Regions from separate parts of the Streptomyces sp. E-08 genome, predicted to be linked through region 1. Evidence: riboswitches for the same ligand, from Rfam matches in the RefSeq annotation. Region 1 holds a riboswitch; each other region holds the start of a gene.

Region 1 (7,011 bases):
GTCTCCAGCTTCTCGATCTTCTCGACCGAGTCCATCCACTTGAAGCAGAACTGCGCCTTCTCGCGGATGGAGGGGATCTCCTCGACCGCGTCGAACGCGGCGGCGCGGTCGTCCGGGTCGGGCAGGTAGGTGTCGAGCAGCGTCAGATAGAACTGGACGTGCACGGCCTCCTCGAACAGCTGGCGCGAGAGGTACAGGCGCGCCTCGGGGGAGTTGATGTGCTTGTACAGCGTCAGGACGAGGTTGTTCGACACGATCGAGTCGCCCGTCGCGAAGAACGCGACCAGCCGGCCGATCATGTGCTGCTCACCGGGGGTGAGCTTGGCGAGGTCGGCGACGTCCGAGTGGAGGTCGACCTCCTCCACGGTCCAGGTGTTCTTGATGGCGTCCCGGTAGCGCTCGTAGAAGTCCGGGTAGCGCATGGGACGGAGCGTGAGCTCGAAGCCCGGGTCCAGGAGGTTCTTCTTCTCGGTGGAGCTCATTACTGGCAGGCCTCGCAGGACTCGGGGTTCTCAAGGGAGCAGGCGAGCGCGTCGGCGTCGGGGGCCGCCTGCTGGACGGGGATCGGGGCGGCGGCCTGCGCCGCGCGGGCGATCCGGGTCGCCGGACGGGAGCGCAGGTAGTACGTCGTCTTCAGGCCCTGCTTCCAGGCATACGCGTACATCGACGACAGCTTGCCGATCGTCGGCGTCTCGAGGAACAGGTTCAGCGACTGCGACTGGTCCAGGAAGGGGGTGCGGGCCGCGGCCATGTCGATGAGGCCGCGCTGCGGGATCTCCCAGGCCGTGCGGTACAGCTCGCGGACCTCGGCCGGAATCCAGGTGAAGCCGGCCACCGAGCCGCTGGCGTCGCGCAGCGCCTCACGGGTCTGGGCGTCCCAGACGCCGAGCCGCTTCAGCTCGTCGACGAGGTACGAGTTGACCTGGAGGAACTCGCCGGACAGCGTCTCGCGCTTGAACAGGTTGGAGACCTGCGGCTCGATGCACTCGTAGACGCCCGCGATGGAGGCGATGGTCGCCGTGGGGGCGATGGCGAGGAGGAGGCTGTTGCGCATGCCGGTGGAGGCGATCCGCTCGCGCAGGGCGGCCCAGCGCTCCGGCCAGTTCAGCTCGACGTCGTAGTGGTCGGGGTGCAGGACACCCTGGGCGGTACGGGTCTCGGCCCAGGCCGGCAGCGGGCCGTTGCGCTCGGCGAGGTCGGCGGACGCCTCGTACGCGGCGAGCATGATCCGCTCGGCGATGCGGGTGGACAGGGCGCGCGCCTCGGCCGAGTCGAACGGCAGCTTCAGCTGGAAGAAGACGTCCTGGAGGCCCATCGCGCCCAGGCCGACCGGGCGCCACTTGGAGTTGGAGCGGCCGGCCTGCTCGGTCGGGTAGAAGTTGATGTCGACGACCCGGTCGAGGAAGGTGACGGCCGTGCGGACGGTCGCGTCGAGCCGCTCCCAGTCGAGGTCCGAACCGACCACGAAGGCACCCAGGTTGACCGAGCCGAGGTTGCACACCGCGGTCTCGTCGTCGTTGGTGACCTCGATGATCTCGGTGCACAGGTTCGAGGAGTGCACCACGCGGCCGGGCAGCGCGGTCTGGTTGGCCGTGCGGTTCGAGGCGTCCTTGAACGTCATCCAGCCGTTGCCGGTCTGCGCCAGGGTCCGCATCATCCGGCCGTACAGGTCGCGGGCCGGCATCGTCTTGCGGGCGAGGCCCGCCTCCTCGGCCTTGAGGTAGGCGGCGTCGAACTCCTCGCCGTACAGGTCGACGAGCTCGGGCACGTCCGACGGGGAGAACAGCGACCAGTCGGCGTCGGCGTTGACCCGGCGCATGAACTCGTCCGGGATCCAGTGCGCCAGGTTCAGGTTGTGCGTACGGCGCTGGTCCTCGCCCGTGTTGTCGCGGAGCTCCAGGAACTCCTCGATGTCCGCGTGCCAGGTCTCCAGGTAGACCGCGGCGGCGCCCTTGCGGCGGCCGCCCTGGTTCACGGCGGCGACGGAGGCGTCCAGGGTCTTCAGGAACGGCACGATGCCGTTGGAGTGCCCGTTGGTGCCGCGGATCAGGGAACCGCGGGCGCGGATGCGGGAGTACGAGAGGCCGATGCCGCCGGCGTGCTTCGAGAGGCGCGCGACCTGGTGGTAGCGGTCGTAGATGGAGTCCAGCTCGTCCTGCGGGGAGTCCAGCAGGTAGCAGGAGGACATCTGCGGGTGGCGGGTGCCGGAGTTGAAGAGCGTGGGGGAGGAGGGGAGGTAGTCCAGGCGGCTCATCAGGCCGTAGAGGGACGCCACCTCGTCCAGGGCGCGGACGCTGTTGTCCTCGGCCAGGCCGCAGGCCACGCGCAGCATGAAGTGCTGCGGGGTCTCGACCACCTTGCGGGTGATCGGGTGGCGCAGCAGGTAGCGCGAGTAGAGGGTGCGCAGGCCGAAGTAGCCGAAGCGGTCGTCGCCGGCCGGGTCGATCGTGGCGTCGAGGCGCTCGGCGTGCAGGGCGGCGAACTCGGCGGTGCGGTCGGCGATGAGGCCCTCGCGGTGACCGACGGCGACCGAGGCCGAGAAGGAGACGGCGCCCTGGCCGGCCGCCTCGTCGGCGATGGTGAGGGTGAGGAGCCGGGCGGCGAGCCGGGAGTACGCGGGGTCCTCGGCGATCAGGCCGGCGGCGGCCTCGGTGGCCAGCTCGCGCAGCTCCGCCTCGTCCGACAGGGCGCTGCGGCCGCGGAGCGCGGCGGCGGCGACCTTGCCGGGGTCGGTGTCCGGGAGGTCGGCGGTGAGATCGGTCAGGGTCCGCAGGAGTACGGTCCCGGGGCCGTCGTTCTCGATCGCTGCGGCCGGATCGGCGGGCGCGATGGTCACGTGGGGGCTCTCCCTCGCTCGGCTCGGGGCCAGGGCGGGGGGCGGGCAGGCGGGCACCCTTACGCGCGGGCGCGCCGCGTCCACCGGCCCACTCCGCGAGGCCCGGACGTCTGTGGCACCCGGAACGGACGGACCGGGCGCGCTGCCGGCAGGTCCTCGGACTCACTCCGTACGAATCCGCACGTAGCACACCGTTGCGGGACAGTTCCGGATTCGCGCCGGATTCCCCTGCGTCGACAGCGAGCACGAGCATACATGTGGGGGGCGCCCCTTCGAGCACCCCCCACATGTTGTGTCGGTCCCGGGGTTACAGTTCCAGGGCGTACGTCCGCAGCGGGTGTTCGGGGATCGGGTTCCAGTCCCGCTCGGGGGTGCGGACGAAGCCCATCCGCTCGTAGATCCGGTGCGCCGAGACCATCTTCGCGTCCGTGGAGAGGACGAGCCGCGCGCAGTCGGGGAGGGCCCGCGCCCGGTCCACGCAGGCGCGTACGAGCGCTTCTCCGACGCCCCTGCCGCGGGCTGCCGGCGCGACCACGAGCATCCGGAACTCGGCCTCGCCGGGCACGGCGATGTCGGCCCAGGTGGTGCCGCCGGCGGCGAAGGTCACCCCTCCGATGATCCCGTCCTCGGCGTCGGCGGCGACGAGCACCTCGCTCTCGCGCGCCCGCCGGGCCGTGTCGCGGAGCACGTCCAGATAGAAGTCGTCCTCGCCGTGCAACAGCAGCCCGTCGTTCAGATAGGTCAGCCCGGTGAGGTCACCGAGCTCCTCGTACTCCTCGGGCCGTACCGCCCTGATCGTGAAGTCCATGCCCGCCAGTCTGCCGCGCGGTCACGCGAAGGGGCCCGGGATTTCCCGGGCCCCTTCGTCTGCGCGTCCGTGGATCAGTGCGTCGGGGTGCCGACCTTCGGGACCTCGGTGCGGACGCCGGCGTCGCCCGCGTCCGCCGTGTAGTCCTCCGGGGAGGTCTCGTCGACGCCCTCGGGGGCCTTGACGGCCTTGAGGACGAAGGTCAGGACGACCGTGACGACGACGTTGAGCGTGAAGGCGGTGAGGCCGATGTAGCCGATCTCGCCGATGCCCGGGATCTCGGCGGCCGAGCCGCCGAAGTGCTTCTGGGTCGGGCTGGCGACGCCGTACGCGGCGGCCGTGCCGTAGATCATGCCGACGGCCCAGCCGGCGAGCAGCGCCCAGCGGTGGAACCAGCGGGTGAAGAGACCGCCGACGAGCGCCGGGAAGGTCTGCAGGATCCAGATGCCGCCGAGCAGCTGGAAGTTGATCGCGACCGTCTTGTCCATGGTGAGGACGAAGACGAGCGCGCCGACCTTCACCAGGAGCGAGACCAGCTTGGAGACCTTGGTCTCCTGGGCCGGGGTGGCGTCCGGTTTGATGAAGTCCTTGTAGATGTTGCGGGTGAAGAGGTTGGCCGCGGCGATCGACATGATCGCGGCCGGGACGAGCGCGCCGATGCCGATGGCGGCGAACGCGACGCCCGCGAACCAGTCCGGGAACATGGTCTCGAAGAGCTGCGGGATGGCGAGCTGGCCGTTCGTGACCTTGATGCCGGCGGCGATCGCCATGAAGCCGAGCAGCGCGAGCAGGCCCAGCATGAGCGAGTAGAGCGGCAGGATCGTGGTGTTGCGGCGGATGACCTCACGGCTGCGGGACGACAGGGTCGCCGTGATGGAGTGCGGGTACATGAAGAGCGCGAGCGCCGAGCCGAGCGCGAGCGTCGCGTACGTCCACTGTCCGGCCTCGCCGGGGACGAGCGCGCCGCGCGGTTTGCCGGTCGCCGGGTTGGTCTGCGCGTACGCCTCGCCGGCCTTGGCGAAGATCTCGTCGAAGCCGCCCAGCTTGATCGGGATGTAGATGATCGCCACCGCGATGACGATGTAGATCAGGGTGTCCTTGACGAAGGCGATGAGCGCGGGGGCGCGCAGGCCCGAGGAGTACGTGTACGCCGCGAGGACGCCGAAGGCGATCAGCAGCGGCAGGTCCTTGACGAACCAGTGGGTGTTCTCGCCGCCGCCGACGCCCATCACGTCCAGGACGGCCTGGATGCCGACGAGCTGGAGCGCGATGTACGGCATGGTGGCGAGGATGCCGGTGACCGCCACCGCCAGCGAGAGGCCCTTGGAGCCGAAGCGGCCGCGCACGAAGTCCGAGGTGGTGACGTATCCGTGCTTGTGCGAGACCGACCAGAGGCGCGGCAGGAAGGTGAAGATCAGCGGGTACACCAGGATCGTGTACGGGACGGCGAAGAAGCCGGCCGCGCCCGCCGCGTAGATGGCCGCGGGGACGGCGACGAAGGTGTACGCCGTGTAGAGGTCGCCGCCGAGCAGGAACCAGGTCACCCAGGTGCCGAACGACCGGCCGCCCAGGCCCCATTCGTCGAGGCTCTGCTCGTTGTCGGCCTTGCGCCACCGCGCGGCCAGGAATCCCATGACCGTGACGGCCAGGAAGAAGAAGACGAAGACGCCGAGCGCCACGCCGTTCACGCCGTCCTTCATCGCGCGTCACCTCCCTTGCGGGCACGCTGGTCCAGCTGCCACAGCTTGTACGCGATCATGGTGAGAGCCGTGGAGATCAGTACCCAGAGCATCTGGTACCAGTAGAAGAACGGGATTCCGGCGAAGAGCGGTTCGGCCTTCGCGTAGGAGCTCACCCAGAGCATCGCCACGAACGGGGCGATCAGGCAGAGCGCGATCACCACCCGCAGGGGTGTGACGGTCGGTTGTTTCCCTTGTGTCGCATCTGGCGTGTCTGACATGGCGATTCCGTCCCCTCGCTGATCACCTCGGTAATGCTGGGGAAATCTAGGGGACGGTACCCCTCCATGGAACCCCTGTCCGCATAACGGATGTGACTTTGTCAGAGCCATCCCGATAACGGACGGGAATTCTCAGAGCCAGCCCTCTTTCGCCGCTCGTACGCCGGCCTCGAACCGGCTGCGCGCGCCCAGGCGGTTCATCAGTTCGGAGCTCATCCGGCGGACGGTCCGCAGCGAGACCCCGAGCCGGCGGGCCGCGATGTCGTCCGTGCAGCCGATGCCGAGCAGCATCAGCAACTCCCGTTCCTGCGGGGAGAGGTCGTGCGCGTCGCGGCGCGGGGCCTCGCCGAAGGGGGTGCCCGCGTCCCACAGGCGGTCGAAGAGCACCACGAGCGCGTGGACCAGGCCGGGGCTGCGGACTTCGAGGGCGCCCGCGCGCCCGTCCTCCGGGTCGACGGGGACGAGCGCGGCCTCGCGGTCGACGATCACCATGAGCATCGGGACCACGGGCACGGTCCGCGCCTCGCCGCCGAGGTCGCAGTACCAGCGCACGTAGTCGACGGTCGGCGGGTCGTTGCGGAAGCTCTCCTGGTAGATCGAGCGGATCTTCACCCCGCGCTCCAGGGCGAGTTGGTCGAGCGGCTGGCTCGCGTCCATCGTGTCGGGGAGCTGGGCGCCGCCGGGCAGCAGCGAGAGGCACTCGGTGCGGGCGTTCGCGGCCAGGTCCTCCAGGCGTTCGCGGACGTTGTCGAGCCCGGTGATGCGGTCCACGAGGTCGTGCCGGACGCCCGGTTCGGAGTGGTCCGCGTACGAGGCGAGGATGCCGGCCACCGCGCGCCCGGCCCGCTCGACCTGGCGCCTGCGCTTGCTCAGTTCGGCCTCGGCGCGGGAGAGGAGGAACGAGAAGCCGACGTCCGGGTTGAAGGGTTCGACCTCGCCCGAGGAGTCGTCCATGAGGACGAGCTTGAGGTCCGCGAGGCAGGCGAGCGCCTCGCGGACCTCTGGTTCGGGGCGGCCCAGATGGGCCGCCATCTCCGTCACGTCGTACTCGGGCCGCTCCAGGAGCAGGCGGTAGACGGCCTCCGTCGACTCCTTTATGCCGAGCGCCTCCAGCATCAGGTATCTCCCCCTCGTCACCTTCCGTGGCGCGACCGGTCGAACTCGTGATCGCGGTCGTCGATGCTAGAGGGGAGGGGCGGTCTAGGTCTAGACCAATCATGATGAACGCCGGGCCGCGCTCCCGCCCACAGGCCCGCCGCCGCGTCGGCCACCGCGCCCGCCGCGAACCCGGTCACCAGCAGGGCCAGTTCGACCTGCGGACCGATCCCCACCGCGAGCACCGCGAGCGCGCCCGCGCCCGCCGCCACCGGACCCGCCCACCCGGGCCCGCCCGCCGCCGAGGCCGCC
Region 2 (7,011 bases), 1.5 Mb from region 1:
CGGGTCGTCGCCGGCGTCCTTGACGACGGCGGCCATGGCGGAGCCGCCCGACAGGGACTCGGCGGTCAGCGCGAAGGACGGCGTCTGGCCCTTCGGGAGGGTGATCGTCACCGGGTCGGGGAAGTCGCCGGTCAGCAGCGCGGTGTACGCGGCGGTGGTGGCCGCCGTCGCGCAGGCACCGGTCGTCCAGCCCGGGCGGAGGCCGGTGTGCTTGAGTTGGGCCTCACGCCCGCCGCCTGAAGTCACGAAGAGGCTCCTGTGCACGTACTCATTCTCGGCGGGACCACCGAGGCCCGCGCCCTCGCCGGACTGCTGCACGGGAAGGTGCGGGTCACCAGCTCCCTCGCGGGGCGGGTGGCGAGCCCCCGGCTGCCGGCCGGGGAGGTCCGGATCGGCGGGTTCGGCGGCGTCGACGGGCTCGTGGAGTGGATGGCGGGGCACGCCGTGGACGCGGTCATCGACGCCACCCATCCCTTCGCCGAGCGGATCAGCTTCAACGCGGCCCGGGCGGCCGCCACCGCCCATGTTCCCCTGCTGGCGCTGCGTCGTCCCGGCTGGGTCCCGGTGGACGGCGACGACTGGCGGCCGGTGGCGTCCCTGGAGGAGGCGGCCCGGACGCTGGACGGCCTGGGCGACCGGGTGTTCCTGACGACGGGCCGCATGGGCCTGGCGGCGTTCGCGGCCTGCCCGCAGTGGTTCCTGGTCCGCTCGGTGGACGCCCCGGACACCCCCGGGCCCGCCCGCACCGAGCTGCTCCTGGACCGGGGCCCCTTCACCCTGGACGGCGAGCGGGAGCTCATGCGCCACCACCGCGTCGACGTCGTGGTCACGAAGGACAGCGGCGGCGCGGCGACGGCCCCGAAACTGACCGCGGCCCGCGAGGCGGGCCTCCCGGTGGTGGTGGTCCGCCGCCCCCCGGTCCCGGAGGGCGTGCGGACGGCGGCCTCCCCGGAGGAGGCCGCCGCGTGGGTGGCTACGCGGTGACGGGCGGGCCGAGTTCGGTCACCTCGACCCGGTTCGGGTCCCGCCCCCGCCCCCTCTCGGGTCTCAGCCCTCAGCCGTAGCGCCGCGGCGTCCACGTGATCGTGCGGCCGTCGCCCCGTTCGGCCGTCCGGGTCTGCGAGGAGCCGATCAGGAGGAGCGTGCGCATGTCGACCTCGGAGGGGTCCAGGGTCTTCAGGGTCAGGATCCGGACCGACTGCTCCGGGCCGCCGACGTCGCGGGCGACGACCACCGGGGTTTCCGGGGCGCGGAGTTCCAGGAGGAGGTCGCGGGCGGCGGCCACCTGGTGGGTGCGGGACTTCGAGCCCGGGTTGTAGAGGGCGATGACGAGGTCCGCGCCCGCGGCCGCGCGGAGCCGGGCCTCGATGACGTCCCACGGCTTGAGCCGGTCGGAGAGGGAGATCGTCGCGTAGTCGTGGCCGAGGGGGGCGCCCGCCGCGGCGGCGGCCGCGTTCGCCGCGGTCACCCCGGGGAGTACCCGTACGGGCACGTCCGCGTACTCCGGTGCGCAGGCGACCTCCAGGACCGCGGTCGCCATCGCGAAGACGCCCGGGTCGCCGCCGGAGACGACCGCGACCTTCCGGCCGCGGCGGGCCAGGTCGAGGGCGAACTCGGCGCGCTCGGACTCGACCTTGTTGTCGGAGCCGTGCCGGATCTGCCCGGGGCGCAGGACGGGGACCCGGTCGAGGTACGTCGTGTAGCCGACGAGGACGTCGGCGTTGACGAGCGCGCCGCGCGACTCGGGGGTCAGCCAGGGCGCCCCGGCGGGGCCGGTGCCGACGACGGTGACCTCGCCGGTCTCCCGTAGGGGAGGCTCCTGGCCGATGCGGGAGGGGAGGACCGCGACGGAGAAGTACGGGACGGACCCGGGGTCCACGTCCGTCAGCTTCTCCGTGCGCTCGCCCGTCATGAACGCGCGCTCCACATAGCGGGCGTCGTCCAGCCGGCCGGCCCGCTCCAGGGCCCGCCGCACGGTCGGGAAAGTGCGGCCCAGCTTCATCACGACCGCCGAGTCGGTGCCCGCGAGGCGGGCCGTCAGCTCGTCCTCCGGCAGGGTGCCGGGGATGATCGTGAGGACCTCCTCCGCCTCGCACAGCGGCTCGCCGAGGCGGGCGGCGGCGGCGCTGACCGAGGTGACGCCGGGGAGGACGGTCGTGTCGTAGCGGTCGGCGAGCCGCTTGTGCATGTGCTGGTACGAGCCGTAGAAGAGCGGGTCGCCCTCGGCGAGGACGGCGACGGTGCGGCCGGCGTCGAGGTGGGCGGCGAGGCGGGCCGCGGCCTCCTCGTAGAAGTCGTTCAGGGCGCCCCGGTAGCCGCCCGGGTGGTCCGTGGTCTCCACCGTGAGCGGGTACACGAGCCGCTCCTCGATGTGGTCCTCGCGGATGTGCTCGGCGGCGATGGAACGGGCTATCGAGCGGCCGTGGCGGGCCGAGTGGTAGGCGATGACGTCGGCCGCGGCGATGGCCTTCACGGCGGCGACCGTCATCAGGTCCGGGTCGCCGGGGCCGAGCCCGACGCCGTACAGCTTTCCGGTCACGGTGCTCATGCCTGGATCTCCGCTTCGTGGGCGAGGGCGTTGATCGCGGCGGCCGTCATCGCGCTGCCGCCGCGCCGGCCCCGTACGACCAGGTAGTCGAGGCCGAGGGTGTTCTCGGCCAGGGCGTCCTTGGACTCGGCGGCGCCGATGAAGCCGACGGGGATGCCGAGGACGGCGGCGGGCTTCCCGGCGCCCTTCGCGATCATCTCCAGGAGGTGGAAGAGGGCGGTGGGGGCGTTGCCGATGGCGACGACGGAGCCTTCGAGGCGGTCCCGCCACAGTTCGAGGGCGGCGGCGGAGCGGGTGGTGCCGAGCTCGGCGGCGAGGGCGGGGACGGCCGGGTCGGAGAGCGCGCAGAGCACCTCGTTGTCGGCGGGCAGCCGCTTGCGGGTGACGCCGCTGGCGACCATCTGGGCGTCGCAGAGGATCGGCGCGCCCGCGCGGAGGGCCTCGCGGGCGTTCGCGACGACCCGCGGGGAGTACGCGATGTCCTGCACGAGGTCGGTCATGCCGCAGGCGTGGATCATCCGGACCGCCACCTGGGCGACGTCGGCGGGCAGGTCCGCGAGGTCCGCCTCGGCGCGGATCGTGGCAAAGGACCGGCGGTAGATCTCCGTCCCGTCCTTCTCGTAGTCGAACATCCTGGTGCTCTCGCTCATCTCGTCGTGCGGGCCTTGGTCACTGCTTCGGGCAGGGCGGTACGGGGGGTGGGGACGCCGTCCACCAGGTAGCTGTCGTCGCCGGTGGCGAGGACGTCGACCCAGGTGCCGCGCGGGTGGCCGCAGCGGCGCTCGCACCCGGAGTAGTGGACGGGCAGGCCTCCGTGGCGGACCAGGCCGGCGTCCGTCCGGACGTCGGCGAGGGACTTGGCGCAGCCAGGGCGTCCGGTGCAGGCGCTGACCCCGACGGAAGGCAGGCCGGGCCGGGTGACCAGGCCGTACGGTTCCAGGGCGGGGAGCCTGGCGGGGTCGGTCACCACGACCGCGCCGCGCCAGGGCGTGAGCCGGACCTCGGCGGCGGGCAGCAGGGCCCGCAGCTGGGTGGCGGTCAGCCGGCCGAGCGGGGCGAGGACGTGCAGGGCGCGGTCGCCGAGCGGCCCGGGCGCGGGCGGCGGGGACACGGGGAGCGGCGGTACGGGTACGGGCTCCGCCGTGATCCCGGCCCTCGCGAGCGCCCCGGCCCAGTCGGGTACGTGCGCGTCGGGCAGCTCGTGCGGGCGCCAGGCCCCGTTGCCCGCGGCCTCGGCCGCGTCGAGGAACGCGAGGGCGGCGGCGAGGGCGGCCCGGACGGCGTCGGCGGCGGCGAGGAGGAAGGCCCGGGAGCCGAGGAGCAGCCGGACGGATCCGTCCCGTCCTGCGATCAAGCTCACATCGCCGCCGAGCCCGGCGACGTCTCCGCGCCCGTCGTCCAGGACGAACAGGAACCGTCCGGAAAGGGACGCCGCCCGGGGTTCGGCGCACAGGGCGGTGTCCAGGGCGCGGGCCCACAACTGCACGTCCGAGTGGCCGAGTCCGTCGAGTCCCGCGCCGGGCGAGGCCACGATGTTGCGGACGCGCTCGTGGGTGGGGGAGGGCAGCAGGCCCGCCCCGGCCAGGAGGGAGGCGAGCCGCGCCCCGCAGTCCTCGGCGAGGCCGCGCAGCTCCGCGTTGCCGCGTGAGGTGATGCTGATCCGCCCGTCGCCGAGGGTCTCGGCCGCGTGCGCCAGAACCTCGGCCTGACGAGCCGTCAGGCGCCCTGCGGGCAGGCGCAGTCGGGCCAGGCGTCCGTCGTCGGCGGGGTGCAGGCGCAGCGCCCCGGGGCAGGCGTCGCCACGGTCCCGTACGCGAGGTTCGCCCGGTTCGGACGCCGGGGGTGGGGTGGGCGGCATGGCGGCGAGCATACCCACGGGGAACCGCCCGACCACCGGGTGTGATCCGGTCGACCCCGCCGCTCCCTGGGGCCCGCCCACGCCACGATCTAGGATGCAGATCGGCATGGGGTCCCAGGACCCCGGGGAGGAAGCCCGGTGAGAATCCGGCGCGGTCCCGCCACTGTGAGCCCGCACCCGCGGGTGAGTCAGGAACTCCCGCCGTCCATCTGACCACCCGGGGCGCGGACAACCCCGAGGAAGGCCTGAGCTCGCCATGCTCCTGCTGCTGTCGCACTCCGACACCGACCTGCTCAGCGCCCGCGCGGCGAACGCCGCCCAGGCCGAGGGAGCGGTCGAGTACCGCTTCGCCAACCCCTCGCGCCTCCCCCTGGCCGACCTCCCCGCCCTGCTCGACGGCGTCGACCTCGTCGTCGTCCGCCTCCTCGGCGGGATCCGCTCCTGGCAGGAGGGCCTGGACACGGTCCTCGCCACCGGGAAGCCGGTCGTCGTGCTCAGCGGCGAACAGGCCCCCGACGCCCAGCTGATGGGGTCCTCCACCGTGCCCGTCGGCGTCGCCACCGAGGCGCACGCCTATCTGGCGCACGGCGGCCCGGCCAACCTGGAGCAGCTGGCCCGCTTCCTCTCCGACACCGTGCTGCTCACCGGCCACGGCTTCGAGTCCCCGGCCGCCGCCCCCACCTGGGGCCCGCTCGACCGGGTCGCGAGGAACGAGACCGGCCCGACGATCGCCGTGCTCTACTACCGCGCCCACCACATGAGCGGGAACACCGCCTTCGTCGACGCCCTGTGCGGGGCGATCGAGGACGCCGGCGCGCGGGCCCTCCCGCTGTACGTGGCGTCCCTGCGGGCCCCCGAGGCGGAGCTCGTCGAGACGCTGCGCACGGCCGACGCGATCGTCACGACCGTCCTCGCGGCCGGCGGCACCAAGCCCGCCGAGGCGCAGGCCGGCGGCGACGAGGAGGCCTGGGACGCGGGCGCGCTCGCCGCGCTCGACGTGCCGATCCTCCAGGCGCTCTGCCTGACCGGCTCGCGGTCGGCGTGGGAGGAGAACGACGAGGGCCTGTCCCCGCTGGACGCCGCGAGCCAGGTCGCCGTGCCCGAGTTCGACGGCCGCCTCATCACCGTCCCGTTCTCCTTCAAGGAGATCGACGCCGACGGTCTGCCCGCGTACGTCGCCGACGCCGAGCGCGCGGCCCGCGTCGCCGGGATCGCCGTGCGGCACGCCCGGCTCCGCCACATCCCGAACGCCGAGAAGCGGCTGGCGCTCGTCCTCTCCGCGTACCCGACGAAGCACTCCCGCATCGGCAACGCGGTCGGTCTCGACACCCCCGCCTCCGCCGTCTCCCTGCTCCGCCGCCTCATCGAGGAGGGCTACGACTTCGGCCCCGAGGCGGACCTCCCCGGTCTGGTCTCCGGCGACGGCGACGAGCTGATCTACGCCCTCATCGAGGCCGGCGGCCACGACCAGGACTGGCTGACCGAGGAGCAGCTCGCGAAGAACCCGGTCCGCATCCCGGCCGCCGACTACAAGCGCTGGTACGCGACGCTGCCCGCCGAGCTCCGCGAGCAGGTCGAGGAGCACTGGGGCCCGGCGCCCGGCGAGATGTTCCTCGACCGGTCCCGCAACCCGGAGGGCGACATCGTCCTCGCCGCCCTGCGGCGCGGGAACCTGCTGGTCCTCATCCAGCCGCCGCGCGGCTTCGGCGAGAACCCGATCGCGATCTACCACGACCCCGATCTCCCGCCGTCCCACCACTACCTGGCCGCCTACCGCTGGATCGCCGCCCGCGCCGAGGACGGCGGCTTCGGCGCCGACGCCATGGTCCACCTGGGCAAGCACGGCAACCTGGAGTGGCTGCCCGGCAAGAACGCCGGCCTGTCCGCCGCCTGCGGCCCCGACGCGGCCCTCGGCGACATCCCGCTGATCTACCCGTTCCTCGTCAACGACCCGGGCGAGGGCACCCAGGCCAAGCGCCGCGTGCACGCGACCCTCGTCGACCACCTGGTGCCGCCGATGGCCCGCGCCGACTCGTACGGCGACATCGCGCGCCTGGAGCAGCTGCTCGACGAGTACGCGCAGATCTCCTCCATGGACCCGGCGAAGCTGCCCGCGATCCGCGCCCAGATCTGGACCCTGATCCAGGCCGCCAAGCTCGACCACGACCTCGGTCTGGAGGAGCGCCCGGAGGACGACGGCTTCGACGACTTCCTGCTGCACGTCGACGGCTGGCTGTGCGAGGTCAAGGACGCCCAGATCCGCGACGGACTGCACGTCCTCGGCGGCGCCCCGGAGGGCGAGGCCCGGGTCAACCTGGTCCTGTCCATCCTGCGTGCCCGCCAGATCTGGGGCGGCACGCAGGCGCTGCCCGGTCTGCGCGAGGCCCTCGGCCTGGACGAGTCGGCCGCGACCCGCACCACCGCCGACGAGGCGGAGGCGAAGGCCCGCGAGCTGGTCGAGGCGATGGAGGCGGCGGACTGGTCCGTGGACGCGATCGAGACGGTCGCCGCCGCGTACGGCCCCGAGGTGCACGCCGTGCTGCGCTTCGCCTGCGAGCAGGTCGTGCCGCGCCTGGCCGCCACCACCGACGAGCTGGCGCACGCC
Region 3 (7,011 bases), 4.6 Mb from region 1:
GAACCTGTCCTCCCCCACCCCGGCAGCATCTGGTCGAGCCAGCGAACCCATGTGATCCCCCCACACCTCGACACGGCAACGAGCCGGCCACCTGGCCGGCTTGTCGCACAGCCGTGCATCACCCCATCGGCAGGTGATCAATTAGCAGACGCACGGGGCTGTTCGGAGTGCGGTCTCGACAGTCGGAATCCGGCCATGGCTGATCCGACGAGGAGGAAGGGACCGGGTTGGGCGACTCCTACAGCGCCGACGCCGACCGCCGTACGGGAACCACCGCCCGCGCACGACGAGGACCGCTTCGACGCCTGGCACATGGTGAAAGACACCCCTGGCGCCGGAACGCGGACACCGGGGGCTCGCGGTCGACGCCTCCGAGTCGGCCGTCGGGCTGTCGCTGAAGGGGACGCGAGTTCCTCTCAGACCGGCGACCGCTCTAACCGATCCCCAGGAACGGGTCGCCGTAGAGGACGTAGAGCAAGCCGAGCGGAATGCCGCGGTCGGTGAACAGCCGGAAGGACCGGTGGCTCGCCCTGTCGATCACCGCGGACCCGCAGGCGTTCGCGACAATCAGCGCCCGGGCACCGCTCGGGGATCCCAGTCGCTGCTGCCGCTGCCGAAACCCGTGTCTGATCGCGCGGAGCGAGATCCGTCTTCCGCGTCCGTACGGGCCGCCGAGCAGCAGGGCGAAGTCGGGGTCCGTCTTGTCGGTGGTATCGCCGTGGCAGGCGAAGTGCTGGATCTGGACGGGGCGGTTTCGCGTACCACCGTCGAGGGCCTTGGTGGGGTCGCACAGCGCGTCCACCAGGCGCTTCCTGAAGGGCGCGGGAACGCCTTCGTCTCTGAGACGGCGGCCGCGGAGGATCTTGCAGAGAATGGAGGGCTGCCGTTGAGACCGAGTGTCAGCGGGGGATCCCCTGCCCTGCTTCGGTGAGAGTCAGTGTGAGGCACCCCAGCCACGTGCCGGATCGCGGGTACTCCCAGTTCTCGGCGTTCGCCAAAACTGCAGGAAGGCCCTGCCTCGGAATGGGGGGACCGGGCTGCTCACCGAGAGTGCCATCCGGCGCTGTCCACGGCACGAGCCGGCACACTTCGATCCATCCTCTGTCGACGAGGGGAAGGAGGATCGGGACGAGAGCCGAGGCGGGCCCTGAGACCAGCGGCTCGTCGAGATCGCCCCGGACACCGGGGAGGATGTCGATCTCGGTGGCGTTGATCATGAAGGCGCGTTCGGCAGATGACAGCTGGTCCGTCGCGGGATAGATCACATACAGAGTGTCGCAGCTCAGGAGAACGACCGACGAGAGCCCCCGGCGGCCTTCTGAAGACGTGGTCACATGGACGAGATGATCTCGAACTGACTGGTGTGATCACAGCGTCGGAGCCGTCCTGGATAGCCCCGTTCTCCGGGCTGAGCCCGCGCGCCTTCGGGAAGCTGGTGACGGTACTGCGCCGCGCAGGTGCGGACGCGGTCCGCAGGGGCCGACCATGGATCCTCCCGTTGGAAGACCGGATCTTGCTGGTCACCGCGTACTGGCGAACAAACCTGACCGTACGAATCGCGCAATCGGTTCACCAAGGATGCAGTGCTCATCGTGGACGCCGCTCTGGTCTCCACCCGGGACCACACCGTCGCCGAGCGGTCGAAGAACTACCGGTACTCCACCAACCACCAGGTCGTCATCGACGCCGACACCCGCCTGGTCGTCGTGGTTGGCCGGCCGGGCTCCACCCCTGGACCGCGTCGTCGAGTCCGGTGGCGACGACCGTCGGTGCGTTGAACGCCGATCCGAACCGGGCCATCGTGTACTTCCTGATGGTTCCCGCATCCAGCGTGTAGGTCGCACCACCTACGGACCACACGTCCTGCGCAGCACGGATTTCCTTCACCCTGGGGTCGCTCGGACCCGGAAATCCTGGGGCCGGAGCAGCACTCGTGACCTTCGCAGCAGGATTGTCGATACCACCGAGGGAAAGATCTCGACGAGACCTGGCGCGTCGCCACACTAAGCTGACATAGCGTCATAGAAGTCCGCATCAGATCAGCATGAGCACCGGCGGATGCCGCCTTCGACCGCCGCGTACCGCCAAGATCACCTAGCCCGGCAACACGATCTGACCTGCGAAGACCCGAAGAGTGAGTCCAGCCGCTGAAATCCCGAGGAGACACCCGTGAGGATGCTGATCAACGTTCCTGAGACCGTCGTCGCCGATGCGCTGCGGGGGATGGCCTCGGCGCATCCCGAGCTGACCGTGGACGTCGAGCGGCGGGTCGTGGTGCGGCGGGACGCGCCCGTGGCCGGGAAAGTGGCGCTGGTGTCCGGCGGCGGGTCCGGGCACGAGCCGTTGCACGGGGGGTTCGTGGGGTACGGCATGCTGGCGGCCGCGTGCCCCGGAGAGGTCTTCACCTCGCCCGTGCCCGATCAGATGGTGCGTGCCGCGGCCGCCGTCGACAGCGGCGCCGGGGTGCTCTTCGTCGTGAAGAACTACACCGGCGACGTGCTGAACTTCGAGATGGCCGCGGAGCTCGCCGAGGACGAGGGCATCCAGGTCGCCAAGGTCCTCGTCGACGACGACGTGGCGGTGACGGACAGTCTGTACACGGCGGGGCGGCGCGGCACCGGCGGCACGCTGTTCGTGGAGAAGATCGCCGGTGCCGCCGCCGAGGAGGGCGCCCCGCTGGAGCGCGTGGAGTCGATCGCCCGACGGGTCAACGAGCGGTGCCGGTCCTTCGGGGTGGCCCTGAGTGCCTGCACGACCCCCGCCAAGGGCAGCCCGACCTTCGATCTCCCCGCGGGCGAGCTGGAGTTGGGCATCGGGATTCACGGCGAACCGGGCCGGGAGCGGCGGGCCATGATGACCTCCCGCGAGATCGCGGACTTCGCCGTGGACGCCGTCGTCGAGGACCTGCGCCCGTCCGGGCCGGTCATCGCCCTGGTGAACGGGATGGGCGCCACTCCTCTCCTGGAGCTGTACGGCTTCAACGCCGAGGTGCAGCGGGTGCTCGCCGAGCGGCAGGTGCCGGTGGCCCGGACACTGGTCGGGAACTACGTGACGTCGCTCGACATGGCCGGGTGCTCGGTGACCCTGTGCGAGGTCGACGAGGAGCTGTTGCGTCTGTGGGACGCTCCGGTGCAGACGCCCGCGCTGCGCTGGGGCCGGTGAGACGGGATTGGGCATGGGGAGCGACATGACGGAGACCTTCGGCGCCGGGTTCCTGGTGCGCTGGCTGGCCGCGGTGGCCGAGGACGTCGACCGGGAGGCGGACCGGCTCACCGAGCTGGACTCGGCCATCGGCGACGCCGACCACGGGGCCAATCTGCGGCGGGGCTTCGCCGCCGTGACGGAGATCCTGGCGAAGGAGCCGCCGGCGAGCCCGGGCGCGGTGCTCACCGCCGCCGGGCGGCAGCTGATCTCCACGGTCGGCGGCGCCTCGGGGCCGCTGTACGGGACGCTGCTGCGGCGCGCCGGGAAGACCCTGGGCGAGGACGCGCAGGTCACCCGGGTGCGGTTGGCGGAGGCCCTCGGCGCCGGGGTGGCCGCCGTGTCGCAGCTGGGCGGCGCCCAGGTGGGGGACAAGACGATGCTGGACGCGCTCGTGCCCGCCGTCGAAGGGCTCCGGAGTTCGTACGAGGCGGCCCGGACCGCCGCCGACGGCGGCGCCCTCGCGACCGTACCCCTCCAGGCGCGCAAGGGCCGGGCCAGCTATCTCGGGGAGCGGTCGATCGGGCACCAGGATCCGGGGGCGACGTCGTCGGCGCTGCTGTTCGCGGCGCTCGCCGACACCGCGCGCACGGAGGGGGTGCGATGAGCCCCACGCCCGCAGAACCGCCCACAGAACCGCCCGCCGTGCCTCCCGTGGTCCCGCCCGTCGGCATCGTGCTCGTCTCCCACAGCGCGGCGGTCGCGACGGCGGTGGCCGAGCTGGCCCGCGGCCTCGCGGGCGGCGGCGATCTCGCGCCGCTGCTGCCGGCGGGCGGCACTGCGGACGGCGGGCTCGGGACGAGTTCCGAGCTGATCTGCGAGGCGGCGAAGGCCGTCGACCGGGGGGCCGGTGTGGCGCTCCTGGTCGACCTGGGCAGCGCGGTCCTCACCGTGAAGGCGCTGCTCGCCGAGGGCGACGAACTGCCCGAGGCCGCCCGCCTGGTGGACGCGCCGTTCGTCGAGGGCGCGGTCGCCGCGCTGGTCACGGCGAGCGCCGGCGGGGACCTCGAAGCGGTGGTGGCGGCGGCCTCGGAGGCGTACTCCTACCGCAAGGAGTGAGCGCCCGAGCCGTGTGCGGGGAGTGACCGACGGGCCGCGCCGGGTGGCGACCGTGTTGTGATCCAGCAGGTCAACACACTAATGTCGCAGGGCCTTGGTGTACGGGAAACCGGTGCGGTACCGGTGCGGCCCTCGCCACTGTGATCGGGAGGTCCGGCTCCATCCCCGGGGGGAACACCCCGGGGAAGCCACTGGACCGGCGCGGGAGACCGCGACGGTGTGGGAAGGCGGAGTCGGGCCGTATGACCGTCAGCCAGGAGACCGGCCGGGGTGCGTTGTCCATCCACGAGGTGCTGGAGAGGGTCTACCGACCATGCATATAGCCGAGGGGTATCTGCCCCCTGTGCACGCCGCCGCCTGGGGCGTAGCGGCCGCCCCGTTCGTCGCCCACGGGGTGCGCGCGCTGACCCGCGAGGTGCGGTCGAACCCCGAGTCCACCCTGCTGCTCGGCGCGTCCGGCGCCTTCACGTTCGTCCTGTCGGCACTCAAGCTTCCCTCCGTCACCGGGAGTTGCTCCCACCCGACCGGTACGGGTCTGGGTGCGATCCTCTTCCGACCCCCGATCATGGCGGTCCTCGGGACGATCACCCTGCTCTTCCAGGCCCTGCTGCTCGCGCACGGCGGGCTGACCACCCTCGGGGCGAACGCCTTCTCGATGGCGATCGTCGGGCCCTGGGCGGGCTACGGGACGTACCGGCTGCTGCGGCGGTTCGGTACGCCGCTGATGGTGGCCGTCTTCTTCGGCGCGTTCGTCGCCGACCTGTCCACGTACTGCGTCACCAGCGTGCAGCTGGCCCTGGCGTTCCCCGACCCCGGCAGCGGCGTGCCCGGCGCGCTGGCCAAGTTCGGCGGGATCTTCGCCGTGACCCAGATCCCGCTGGCGGTGAGCGAGGGCCTGCTCACGGTGCTCGTGATGCGGCTGCTCACCCAGTCCAGCAAGGGCGAGCTGGTCCGGCTCGGCGTCCTCGGCCGGCCGAAGGCGGAGCGAGGGGAGGAGGTGGCCGCGCGATGAGCCGTAACGCGAAGATCAACACGCTGCTGCTGCTCCTCGTCGCCGCGCTCGCGGTCCTGCCGCTCGCGCTGGGCCTCGGCGACCACAAGGAAGAGCCGTTCGCGGGGTCGGACGCGGAGGCCGAGACCGCGATCACCGAGCTCCAGCCGGACTACAAGCCGTGGTTCAGCCCGCTGTACGAGCCGCCGTCCGGCGAGATCGAGTCGGCGCTCTTCGCCCTCCAGGCGGCACTGGGCGCCGGCGTCCTCGCGTACTACTTCGGCCTCCGGCGCGGCCGCCGCCAGGGCGCGGCCCGCGCGGCGGCGGAGGCCGCCGAGGCGGCGGGGACGGACGGTGCGACGGGGATGGAGAGTGCGACGGGGGAAGGCGGTCCCGTCGGGCAGGGTGACTCCGGTACGGCCGGGAACGGGCCCGTCTCCGGCACGTCGACCAGCGGGGAGGACTCGGCCGACGCGCACGCCGGTACCGGTACCGGTGCCGACTCCGGCGCCCCGCGTACCGGTGCCGGCTCCCGCGCCCCGCGTGCCGGCGCCGGCTCCCGCGCCCCGCGGGCCGGCGCAGCCTCCCGTGCCGCCGGCGCCGGTGCCGCAAGCGGCGGGTCCCGGCCCGTCGTCGGTGAGGCGGGGGTCCCGGGGGCCGACGACGGTTCCGTCCCCTTCGACGGCACGGGCGCGTAGCGCCGATGCTGCCGATCGACGCGGCGGCGCACAGCAGTCGCTGGCGCCGCCGTCATCCCGTGGAGAAGGCGCTCCTCGGCTTCGGACTGACCCTGTGCGCGGTGGGTCTGCCGCCGTGGCCCGGCGCGGTGCTCGTGGCGGCGGCCACGCTCGCGGTGCTGCTCGGCCCGGCCGGTGTGCCGGGCCGTCAGCTGTGGCGGGCGTTCCGCATCCCGCTCGGCTTCTGCGTCACGGGCGCGGTCCCGCTGCTCTTCGAGGTGGGCGGGGCGCGGGGGCTCGTGGCCCTCGCGCCCGACGGTCCCGTGCACGCGGGCGAGTTGCTGCTGCGGACCGCCTCGGCCTCTCTCGGGGTGCTGCTCTTCGCCTTCACGACGCCGGTGTCCGACGTGCTGCCCCGGTTGGTCCGGGCGGGCGTCCCGGCACCGGTGGTGGACGTGGCACTCGTGATGTACCGGATCATCTTCCTGCTGCTCGACGCGCTCACGAAGATCCGGCAGGCCCAGGCGGCCCGGCTCGGGCACACCACCCGGGCCGCGACCTGGCGTTCGCTCGCCGGCCTCGGCGCGACGACGTTCGTACGGGCCTTCGACCGGGCGCAGCGCCTGCAGTCGGGGCTCGCCGGGCGCGGTTACGACGGGACGCTGCGGGTGCTGGTGCCCGCCGTCGCGGTGTCGCGGCGGTTCCTCACGGCGACGGGCCTGCTCCTGGCGGGTCTCGTCGCCCTCACCCTCGTACTGGAAAGGTTCCTTCCGTGACGTCTCCGACCCCCGTCGTGGAGCTGGTGAAGGCGGGTTTCGCCTACGAGGACGGGCCCGCGGTCCTGTCGGGCGTGGACTTCGCGGTGGCGGAGGGACGCGCGATCGCGCTCCTCGGCCGCAACGGCAGCGGCAAGACGACGCTGCTCCGGCTGCTCAGCGGGGGTCTGCGCTGCGGGAGCGGGTCGCTGCTCCTGGACGGGGCGGAGGTGGCGTACGACCGGCAGGGGCTGACCCGGCTGCGGACCACGGTGCAGCTGGTCGTGCAGGATCCGGACGACCAGCTGTTCGCGGCCTCGGTCGGTCA
Region 4 (7,011 bases), 3.5 Mb from region 1:
CACCCCGGCCCGCACCGAGCGCTCCGGCGCTCACGGCGCACCCGGCGGCACGAACGGCAGCCCCGCCGGAGCGCCCCGCTCGATCAGCCGCAGCAGCGCGTCCGTGTCCGCGTGTTCCTCGATCAGGTCGCCGAGCCGGTCGAGCTGCTCCTCCCGCAGCGCGCCGAACGACGTGTCGGGCGCGGGCACGAACCGCCGCCCCGCCGCCGCCGCGACCTCCCGCAGGAACGCCCGGCGGAAGCCGTCGCTCTCCAGCGAGCCGTGCCAGTGGGTGCCCCACACGGAGCCGACCCGGCAGCCGTCCAGGAACGGTTCCCCGCCCCGTACGTCCGCGACGCCGTGGTGGATCTCGTATCCCTCGACCCGCTCGCCGAGCGCCTCGCCGACCGGCCGGGCGAGGGTCTTCTCGACGCCGAACCGCACCCGTACGGGCAGCAGCCCGAGACCGTCGACCACACCCGCCTTCGACTCGACCTCGTCCTCGATGCGCTCGCCCAGGGCCTGGAAGCCGCCGCAGATGCCGAGCACGGGGCGGCCCTCGGCCGCGCGCCGGGCGAGGGCGTCCGCGAGGCCCCGCTCCCGCAGCCAGGCCAGCGCCTTGACCGTTCCCCGGGTGCCGGGCACGACGACGAGGTCGGCGTCGACGAGCTCCTCGGGCCGGTCCACGAACCGGACGACCACGCCCGGCTCGGCGGCGAGCGCGTCGACGTCGGTGAAGTTGGACATCAGGGGGACGGCGCAGACGGCGACCCGCAGCACGTCCGCGCCGACCGGCGGCGCGACGACCGACTCGCGGACGGTGCCCCGCAGGGAGACCCGCAGGCCGTCCTCCTCGTCGATGCCGAGCCCGTGCGCGTACGGCAGGACACCGAAGGTCCGGCGCCCGGTGAGCCCGTGCAGCATGTCGAGGCCCGGTTCGAGCAGCGTGACGTCACCCCGGAACTTGTTGACCAGGTATCCGGCCACGAGCGCCTGGTCCTCGGGAGAGAGCAGCGCCGTCGTCCCGAAGAACTGGGCGAAGACCCCGCCCCGGTCGATGTCCCCGACGACGACCACGGGCAGCTTCGCGGCCCGCGCGATGCCCATGTTCACGATGTCCGTGCGCCGCAGGTTGATCTCGGCCGGACTGCCCGCCCCCTCGCAGATCACGGCGTCATACGTGCCCCGGAGTTCCTCCAGGCACGCGAGGACCGGCTCGAAGAGTTCCTTCTGCCGGCCGCCGTGGTAGCCGCGGGCGCTCAGTTCGCCGACCGGCCTGCCCATGAGGACGACCTGGCTGGAGCGGTCGCTGCCGGGCTTGAGCAGCACCGGGTTCATCAGGGCGGTCGGCTCCACCCGCGCGGCCTGGGCCTGCATGGCCTGGGCCCGGCCGATCTCGGCGCCCTCCCGGGTGACGAAGGAGTTCAGGGACATGTTCTGGCCCTTGAACGGCGCGACCTTGACGCCCTGCCGGACCAGCCAGCGGCAGATTCCGGCCGTGACGACGCTCTTGCCCGCGTCGGACGTGGTCCCGGCGACGAGCAGCCCCCCACCCCTCATGCGTTCCTCCGCTTCAGCGCGCTCGCGATCATGCGGCCGCCCACGCAGGCGGCCAGGGTCAGTCCGGTGACCCGGCGGGAGAGCCGGACCGCGCGGTCGATGTCGGCGACCTCGACGGGCCGCCCCTCCCCGTTGAGGACGGGCCGGTGCTCGACCCGTCCGGCGTACGAGAGGGTCCCGCCGAGCCGCACGCCGAGGGCGCCCGCGAAGGAGGCCTCGACGGGGCCCGCGTTGGGGCTCGGGTGCTTCGCGGCGTCCGCCCGCCAGGCCCGTACGGCCCCGCGCGGGTTCCCGCCGGCGACGGTCGCGAGGACCGCGGTCAGCCGGGCGCCGGGCCAGCCGGCCACGTCGTCGAGGCGGGCCGAGGCCCAGCCGTACCTGCGGTACCGGGGGGACTTGTGGCCGACCATCGCGTCGAGGGTGTTGACGGCGCGGAAGCCGACCAGGCCCGGCACGCCCGCGACCGCTCCCCAGAAGAGGGCGCCCACGACCGCGTCGGAGGTGTTCTCGGCGACGGACTCCACGACCGCGCGGGCCATCGCGGGACCGTCGAGGGACTGCGGGTCGCGCCCGCACAGGTGCGGCAGCCGCTCGCGGGCGACCTCCAGGTCCCCGGCGGCGAGGGCGCCCCCGATCGCGCGGGCCTCGCGCCCCAGGGTCGTACCGCCGACGACGGACCAGACGGCGGCGGCGGTGAGCGCGGCGGATCCGGCACGGCTGCCCCGTACCGCACGGGCGGCGAGGGCGCCGGCCGCGACGGTGGCGCCGGCGCAGACGGCGGTGTGCAGGGCGCCCCACCCGCGGTGGTCGCGCCACAGGGCGTCCTCGACCCGGGCCGCGGCCCGGCCGAACGCGGCGACGGGATGGCCGCGGCGGGGGTCGCCGACGAGCAGGTCGACGGCGAGACCGGCGGCCGCGCCGTACGCGAATCCGTCCGGGGAAAGGCGGCTGGTTCTGGAGGGTCCGGGGCTGCGGCCGGGCATGGCGCTGTGTCCTCACTCAGGGTCCGCGCCCTGGATCGACGTGACCGGCGGCGAGAGTTCCTGACTCCCGGACCCTTCGGATCCGGTCACAGTGGCGGGACCGCGCCGGATTCGCACCGGACTTCCTCTACTGCCGCCGTAATGGCCTCGGCAGTCCACCACGGCCCGAGAACAGCCGTCAACTCACCCTTGACCTGCACCGCGTCACTGTGCGAAGCACCACAAACACGACGGCGGGGCGGTCCGCACACCGAAGGTGCGGACCGCCCCGCCGGTCACGCTCGACGCGTCAGGCGACGATCAGGTAGATGCCGTACGCCACGGCCGCCAGGCACAGGGCGAAGCAGGCGTAGGCGCCGGTGCGGGCCAGGGCGGCGGAGCCTCCCTGGGCGGCGGCCTGCTCCTGCTTGGAGAGGCCGATGACACCGAGGGTGAAGAGGCCCACGAGCGCGACGGTCGTCACGAGGCTGACTCCGAAGACGGAGCCGAGAGCTGCCCAGTCGATCTTCATGCTTGGTTCCAGTTCCTTAGACCGCGGCGGCGGGGGCCGGGGGAGCGGCCGGGTCCGTGGGGACCGGCGCGGGGATGGTGGTCTTCAGGTCCTCGTCCGCGACGGCGGCGACGGAGCCGGCCGGCGGCGGGGTGACGGCCGCGATCGCGGTGGTCACGACGCCCGCGGGCTCGGCGTCGCCGTCCAGGTCGTCGGCCGTGACGTTGTGCCGGTCGACCGGCTTGCGGCGGGACAGCGACCAGATCACGGCCGAGCCGGAGACCAGGAGGACCGCGACGGCGACGATGCCCCAGGGGCCCTGCTTGGTGAGGAACTCGGCACCGGCGCCGACGAGGCCGGCGGCGGGCAGCGTCAGGCCCCAGGCGACGAACATCCGGGTCGCGGTCGACCAGCGGACGACACCGCCCTTGCGGCCGAGACCGGCACCCATCACGGCACCCGAGCAGGACTGGGTGGTCGAGAGGGAGAAGCCGAGGTGCGAGGAGGCGAGGATGACCGTGGCGGCGCTGGTCTGGGCGGCGAAGCCCTGCTGCGGCCGGAGGTCGGTGAGGCCCTTGCCCATGGTGCGGATGATGCGCCAGCCGCCGAGGTAGGTGCCGAGCGCGATGGCCACACCGGCGGAGACGATGACCCACAGGGGCGGGTTCGAACCGGGGGCGACGACGCCCTGCGTGACCAGGGCGAGGGTGATGATGCCCATCGTCTTCTGGGCGTCGTTGGTGCCGTGGGCGAGGGAGACGAGACCGGCGGAGGCGATCTGGCCGACGCGGTAGCCCTTGGCGGTGCGCTTCTCGTCGGTCTTCGCGCCGATCTTGTACGTCAGGCGCGTGGCCAGCATCGCGGCGAGGCCGGCGACGATGGGCGCGGCGACGGCCGGGATGAGGACCTTGGTGACGATGGTCGGGGCGTTCACGGCGGACCAGCCGGCCGACATGACCGCGGCGCCGATGAGACCGCCGAAGAGGGCGTGGGACGAGCTGGACGGCAGGCCGAGGAGCCAGGTCAGCAGATTCCACAGGATGGCGCCCACGAGCGCCGCGAAGATCACTTCTGTACGAATGCCCTCTTCGTTGATGATCCCGCCGGAGATCGTCTTGGCGACCTCCACGGACAGGAACGCGCCGACGAGGTTCAGCACGGCGGACATGGCCACCGCCGTCTTGGGCTTGAGAGCACCGGTCGAGATGGTCGTGGCCATCGCGTTGGCGGTGTCGTGGAAACCGTTCGTGAAATCGAACACGAGAGCTGTCACGACCACAATGGCGAGCAGCAGCGTGATGTGTTCCATTTACCCAGGCAATCGTTTGACGTCAGTGGCTCGTCGAACGTAAGCAACCTGGGTGAACGGAAGATGAACTGGGGCGGGCGGCGTGGTGTCCCTATCCGGTGTCAAGAGGTTCCGCTTGTGGCCCCCGGGTGCCCGGTTGTCCACGATGCGGTCACCCGGCAACCATGGGTAATCCGGGCCCGTACGGGGCACGTACGACCTGCCCCGCTTCCTCCCCCGTCACCCGGTTCCGCTCCCTGGACAGAACCATCCGGCCGGGGGACCGCCAGGAGGAGACCCATGTCACTCCGCCGGGCGATCCCTCCGCTTCGCCCCTCCCCGGGCCGGGCCCGGGGAGCGCGGGGCCGGTCCAGGGCCGTCCGGGTCCGTCCGGTGGCAGCCCCACCCCGCCCTGCCGACACTGGGAGCGTGCGCCCGGCTACAGCGACGGCAGCGGCCGTCACCACTCTGATAGGTGTCGGCGCGGCCGCGATCGCGGCCGGCCGGTACGCCAGCGACGTCGCCCTCAAGGTGCCGTCCGGACGACCACTCCCCGGAGACCCCCGGCTCACCGTGCACGCCACGGGGCCCGAACGCATCACCCTCACCCGCAGCCTCGCGTCGCTGCGCCCCGGCACGTACGGGATGGAGGCCCACGGCCTGCACGCCGTCCTCGGCCCCGTACTCGACCGGGTCCCGCACACCGCCGACACCGTCGTCCGCCGCCTGGAGCGGGTCGAGCTCGGCGTCCTCGGGCCCGGCGCCCGCGTCCGGCTCACCCCCCAGCTGCACCGGGGCACCCCGATCAGCGCCCTCGGGCTCGCCCAGGAGGACGTCGAGATCCCCGGCGAACTCGGACCCCTGCCCGGCTGGCTCGTGGCGGGCCCCCGCACCACCTGGGTGATCGCCCTGCACGGCCTCGGCACCACCCGAGAGCACCCGCTCAACCTCGTCCCCTTCTTCCACCGGCGCAAGATCCCCGTCCTCGTCCCCGCCTACCGGGGCGACGAAGGTGCGCCCGCCTCCCCGGACGGCCTCGCCCACCTCGGCGAGTCCGAGTGGCGGGACGTCGACGCCGCCATCCGCTACGCCGTCCGCCGGGGCGCGCGGAAGGTCGTCCTGCACGGCTTCGGGACCGGCGCGTCGATGGCCCTGCGCGCCGCCGTCGAGTCGGGCGTGCGCGACCGGATCGGCGGCCTCGTCCTCGACTCCCCGGTCCTCGACTGGGAGGCCACCTTCCGCAACCTCGCGGCGGCCCACCACGTCCCCGGACCCCTGCTCCCGCTCGCCGTCCGCGCCGCCCAGGGCAGGACCGGCCCGCACGGGGACCTCCTCCAGGCCGCCTCGGAGCCGGGCGCCCTGCGGGTCCCCACCCTCCTCTTCCACGGCCCCGACGACACGATCGCCCCCTGGGAGCCCTCCGTCGAACTCGCCGCCCGGCGCCCCGACCTCGTCAGCCTCCAGACCGTGCGGCACGCCCCGCACGCCGCCATGTGGAACGCCGACCCGGTCCGCTACGAGGAGTCCGTCCGCCGCTTCCTCACCCCCCTCCTCTGAGCGCGGTTCCGAGGCCGTTCCGGCGCCCGATCCGACGGGGCGTCCGATTCCGATTGGGCTTTCGGGCCGTCAGCGGGAAGACTGCCCCCGTGACGTCTCGAAAGCCCGATGAACCATTGGCGCGCAACTCCAGACTCCGACTCGTCCGCCCGCGGGCGCTGGCCACCGCCCGACGGGCGGTGACGACCCGGCGCACCCGGCCGGCGCCGCGGCCGCCCGAGGGCACCCCGCCCCGCGCGGAGCTCGCCCGCCAGGCCCGGCACGTCCTCGCCGACGCCGTACGGATCGCCCGCTGGGCCGCCGTCGAGCGCGGCGCCGACACGGCACCCCGCACCGGCCCCGCCCAGGAACGGGCCGCGGCCGCACTGGACCTGACGCCCGGCCAGATCCGGGCCGGCTGGGACCGCGCCCGGCTCGCCGGGCTCGTCGAGCTGCACGGCGACACCGCCCGCCCCGGCTGGCGGCTGCACGCCTGGGACCGCGACGACTCGGCCGTCCTGCGCGGCTGGGTCGCCCTCTTCGACGCCTGGTCCCTCGTGCACCCGTCCCCCGGGGCGGTCGCGCCGAGCGCCGTCGCCGAGGTCGTCGAGGCCGTCCCGCAGGTGCTCTCGCTGCTCCAGCTCTCCCAGGGCCCGGTCCTCGTCCCCGCCCTCCTCGACCTCCTCGGCCAGCGCGTCGAGGAACTCCGCGAGGAGCGCTGCGAGGTCCCCGCGGCGGGTCCGGCGCCCGAGGCCGCGGACGCCCCCGCCCTCGATGGCCTGCCCGCCCTCCTCGACTGGGCCCTGGAAGGCCTGGCCGCCGTCGGCGCGCTCACCCTGGACCCCGGCACCGACGAGCGCCACGCCACCCTGACCCCGCTGGGGAACTGGGCGGTCTGGGTCAAGCTGGAGCAGATCTGCGTCGCCGCGCAGAGCCCCGCGGGAAACATCGAGCAGTCCGCCGAGGACATGCTCCGCGGCTGCGCCCGGCTCACCCCGGGCCCGGCCCGCGACGAGTACCGCGCCTGGCTCGCGGCCCGCACCCTGTCCAGCGCCGTCGGTGAGCTCCTGGCCGTCGCCCGCGGCGAGGACGCCCTCCTGCGCGGGCTCGCCTTCGAGGCGCTCCGCGTCGTCGGCGCGCCCGCCGAGGCCGAGGTGCGGGCCACCGTCGCCGAG

What was found. Region 1 has a riboswitch for cobalamin ahead of ACN9MM_RS26095 (ribonucleoside-diphosphate reductase subunit alpha). Riboswitches for the same ligand answer to the same signal wherever they lie in the genome.
Region 2: linked by a shared signal. The riboswitch ahead of cobN (cobaltochelatase subunit CobN) and the one ahead of ACN9MM_RS26095 (ribonucleoside-diphosphate reductase subunit alpha) in region 1 are both predicted to bind cobalamin.
Region 3: linked by a shared signal. The riboswitch ahead of ACN9MM_RS05020 (energy-coupling factor ABC transporter permease) and the one ahead of ACN9MM_RS26095 (ribonucleoside-diphosphate reductase subunit alpha) in region 1 are both predicted to bind cobalamin.
Region 4: linked by a shared signal. The riboswitch ahead of ACN9MM_RS09710 (cobalamin biosynthesis protein) and the one ahead of ACN9MM_RS26095 (ribonucleoside-diphosphate reductase subunit alpha) in region 1 are both predicted to bind cobalamin.

What each region holds. Positions count from the first base shown of each region.
Region 1 covers NZ_CP183971.1:5,619,152-5,626,162, forward strand. Annotated here, with positions in the region: gene ACN9MM_RS26090 (ribonucleotide-diphosphate reductase subunit beta) at 1-482, opposite strand, end outside; gene ACN9MM_RS26095 (ribonucleoside-diphosphate reductase subunit alpha) at 482-2,836, opposite strand; cobalamin riboswitch at 2,967-3,089, opposite strand; gene ACN9MM_RS26100 (GNAT family N-acetyltransferase) at 3,144-3,644, opposite strand; gene mctP (monocarboxylate uptake permease MctP) at 3,719-5,344, opposite strand; gene ACN9MM_RS26110 (DUF3311 domain-containing protein) at 5,341-5,604, opposite strand; gene ACN9MM_RS26115 (LuxR C-terminal-related transcriptional regulator) at 5,737-6,720, opposite strand; gene ACN9MM_RS26120 (hypothetical protein) at 6,738-7,011, opposite strand, start outside.
Region 2 covers NZ_CP183971.1:4,139,229-4,146,239, reverse strand. Annotated here, with positions in the region: gene ACN9MM_RS18975 (cobalt-precorrin-5B (C(1))-methyltransferase) at 1-246, opposite strand, end outside; gene ACN9MM_RS18970 (cobalt-precorrin-6A reductase) at 259-984, shown strand; gene ACN9MM_RS18965 (precorrin-2 C(20)-methyltransferase) at 1,055-2,548, opposite strand; gene ACN9MM_RS18960 (precorrin-8X methylmutase) at 2,545-3,198, opposite strand; gene ACN9MM_RS18955 (cobalamin biosynthesis protein CobG) at 3,195-4,418, opposite strand; cobalamin riboswitch at 4,492-4,623, shown strand; gene cobN (cobaltochelatase subunit CobN) at 4,663-7,011, shown strand, end outside.
Region 3 covers NZ_CP183971.1:1,065,423-1,072,433, forward strand. Annotated here, with positions in the region: gene ACN9MM_RS04985 (helix-turn-helix domain-containing protein) at 1-18, opposite strand, end outside; gene ACN9MM_RS04990 (hypothetical protein) at 434-802, opposite strand; gene ACN9MM_RS04995 (hypothetical protein) at 900-1,265, opposite strand; partial or broken gene ACN9MM_RS05000 (IS5/IS1182 family transposase) at 1,355-1,721, shown strand; gene dhaK (dihydroxyacetone kinase subunit DhaK) at 2,170-3,162, shown strand; gene dhaL (dihydroxyacetone kinase subunit DhaL) at 3,188-3,808, shown strand; gene ACN9MM_RS05015 (PTS-dependent dihydroxyacetone kinase phosphotransferase subunit DhaM) at 3,805-4,260, shown strand; cobalamin riboswitch at 4,339-4,544, shown strand; gene ACN9MM_RS05020 (energy-coupling factor ABC transporter permease) at 4,574-5,272, shown strand; gene ACN9MM_RS05025 (energy-coupling factor ABC transporter substrate-binding protein) at 5,269-5,949, shown strand; gene cbiQ (cobalt ECF transporter T component CbiQ) at 5,955-6,704, shown strand; gene ACN9MM_RS05035 (ATP-binding cassette domain-containing protein) at 6,701-7,011, shown strand, end outside.
Region 4 covers NZ_CP183971.1:2,113,495-2,120,505, reverse strand. Annotated here, with positions in the region: gene ACN9MM_RS09715 (cobyric acid synthase) at 31-1,539, opposite strand; gene ACN9MM_RS09710 (cobalamin biosynthesis protein) at 1,536-2,522, opposite strand; cobalamin riboswitch at 2,558-2,697, opposite strand; gene ACN9MM_RS09705 (hypothetical protein) at 2,812-3,033, opposite strand; gene ACN9MM_RS09700 (anion permease) at 3,050-4,321, opposite strand; gene ACN9MM_RS09695 (alpha/beta hydrolase) at 4,730-5,857, shown strand; gene ACN9MM_RS09690 (hypothetical protein) at 5,947-7,011, shown strand, end outside.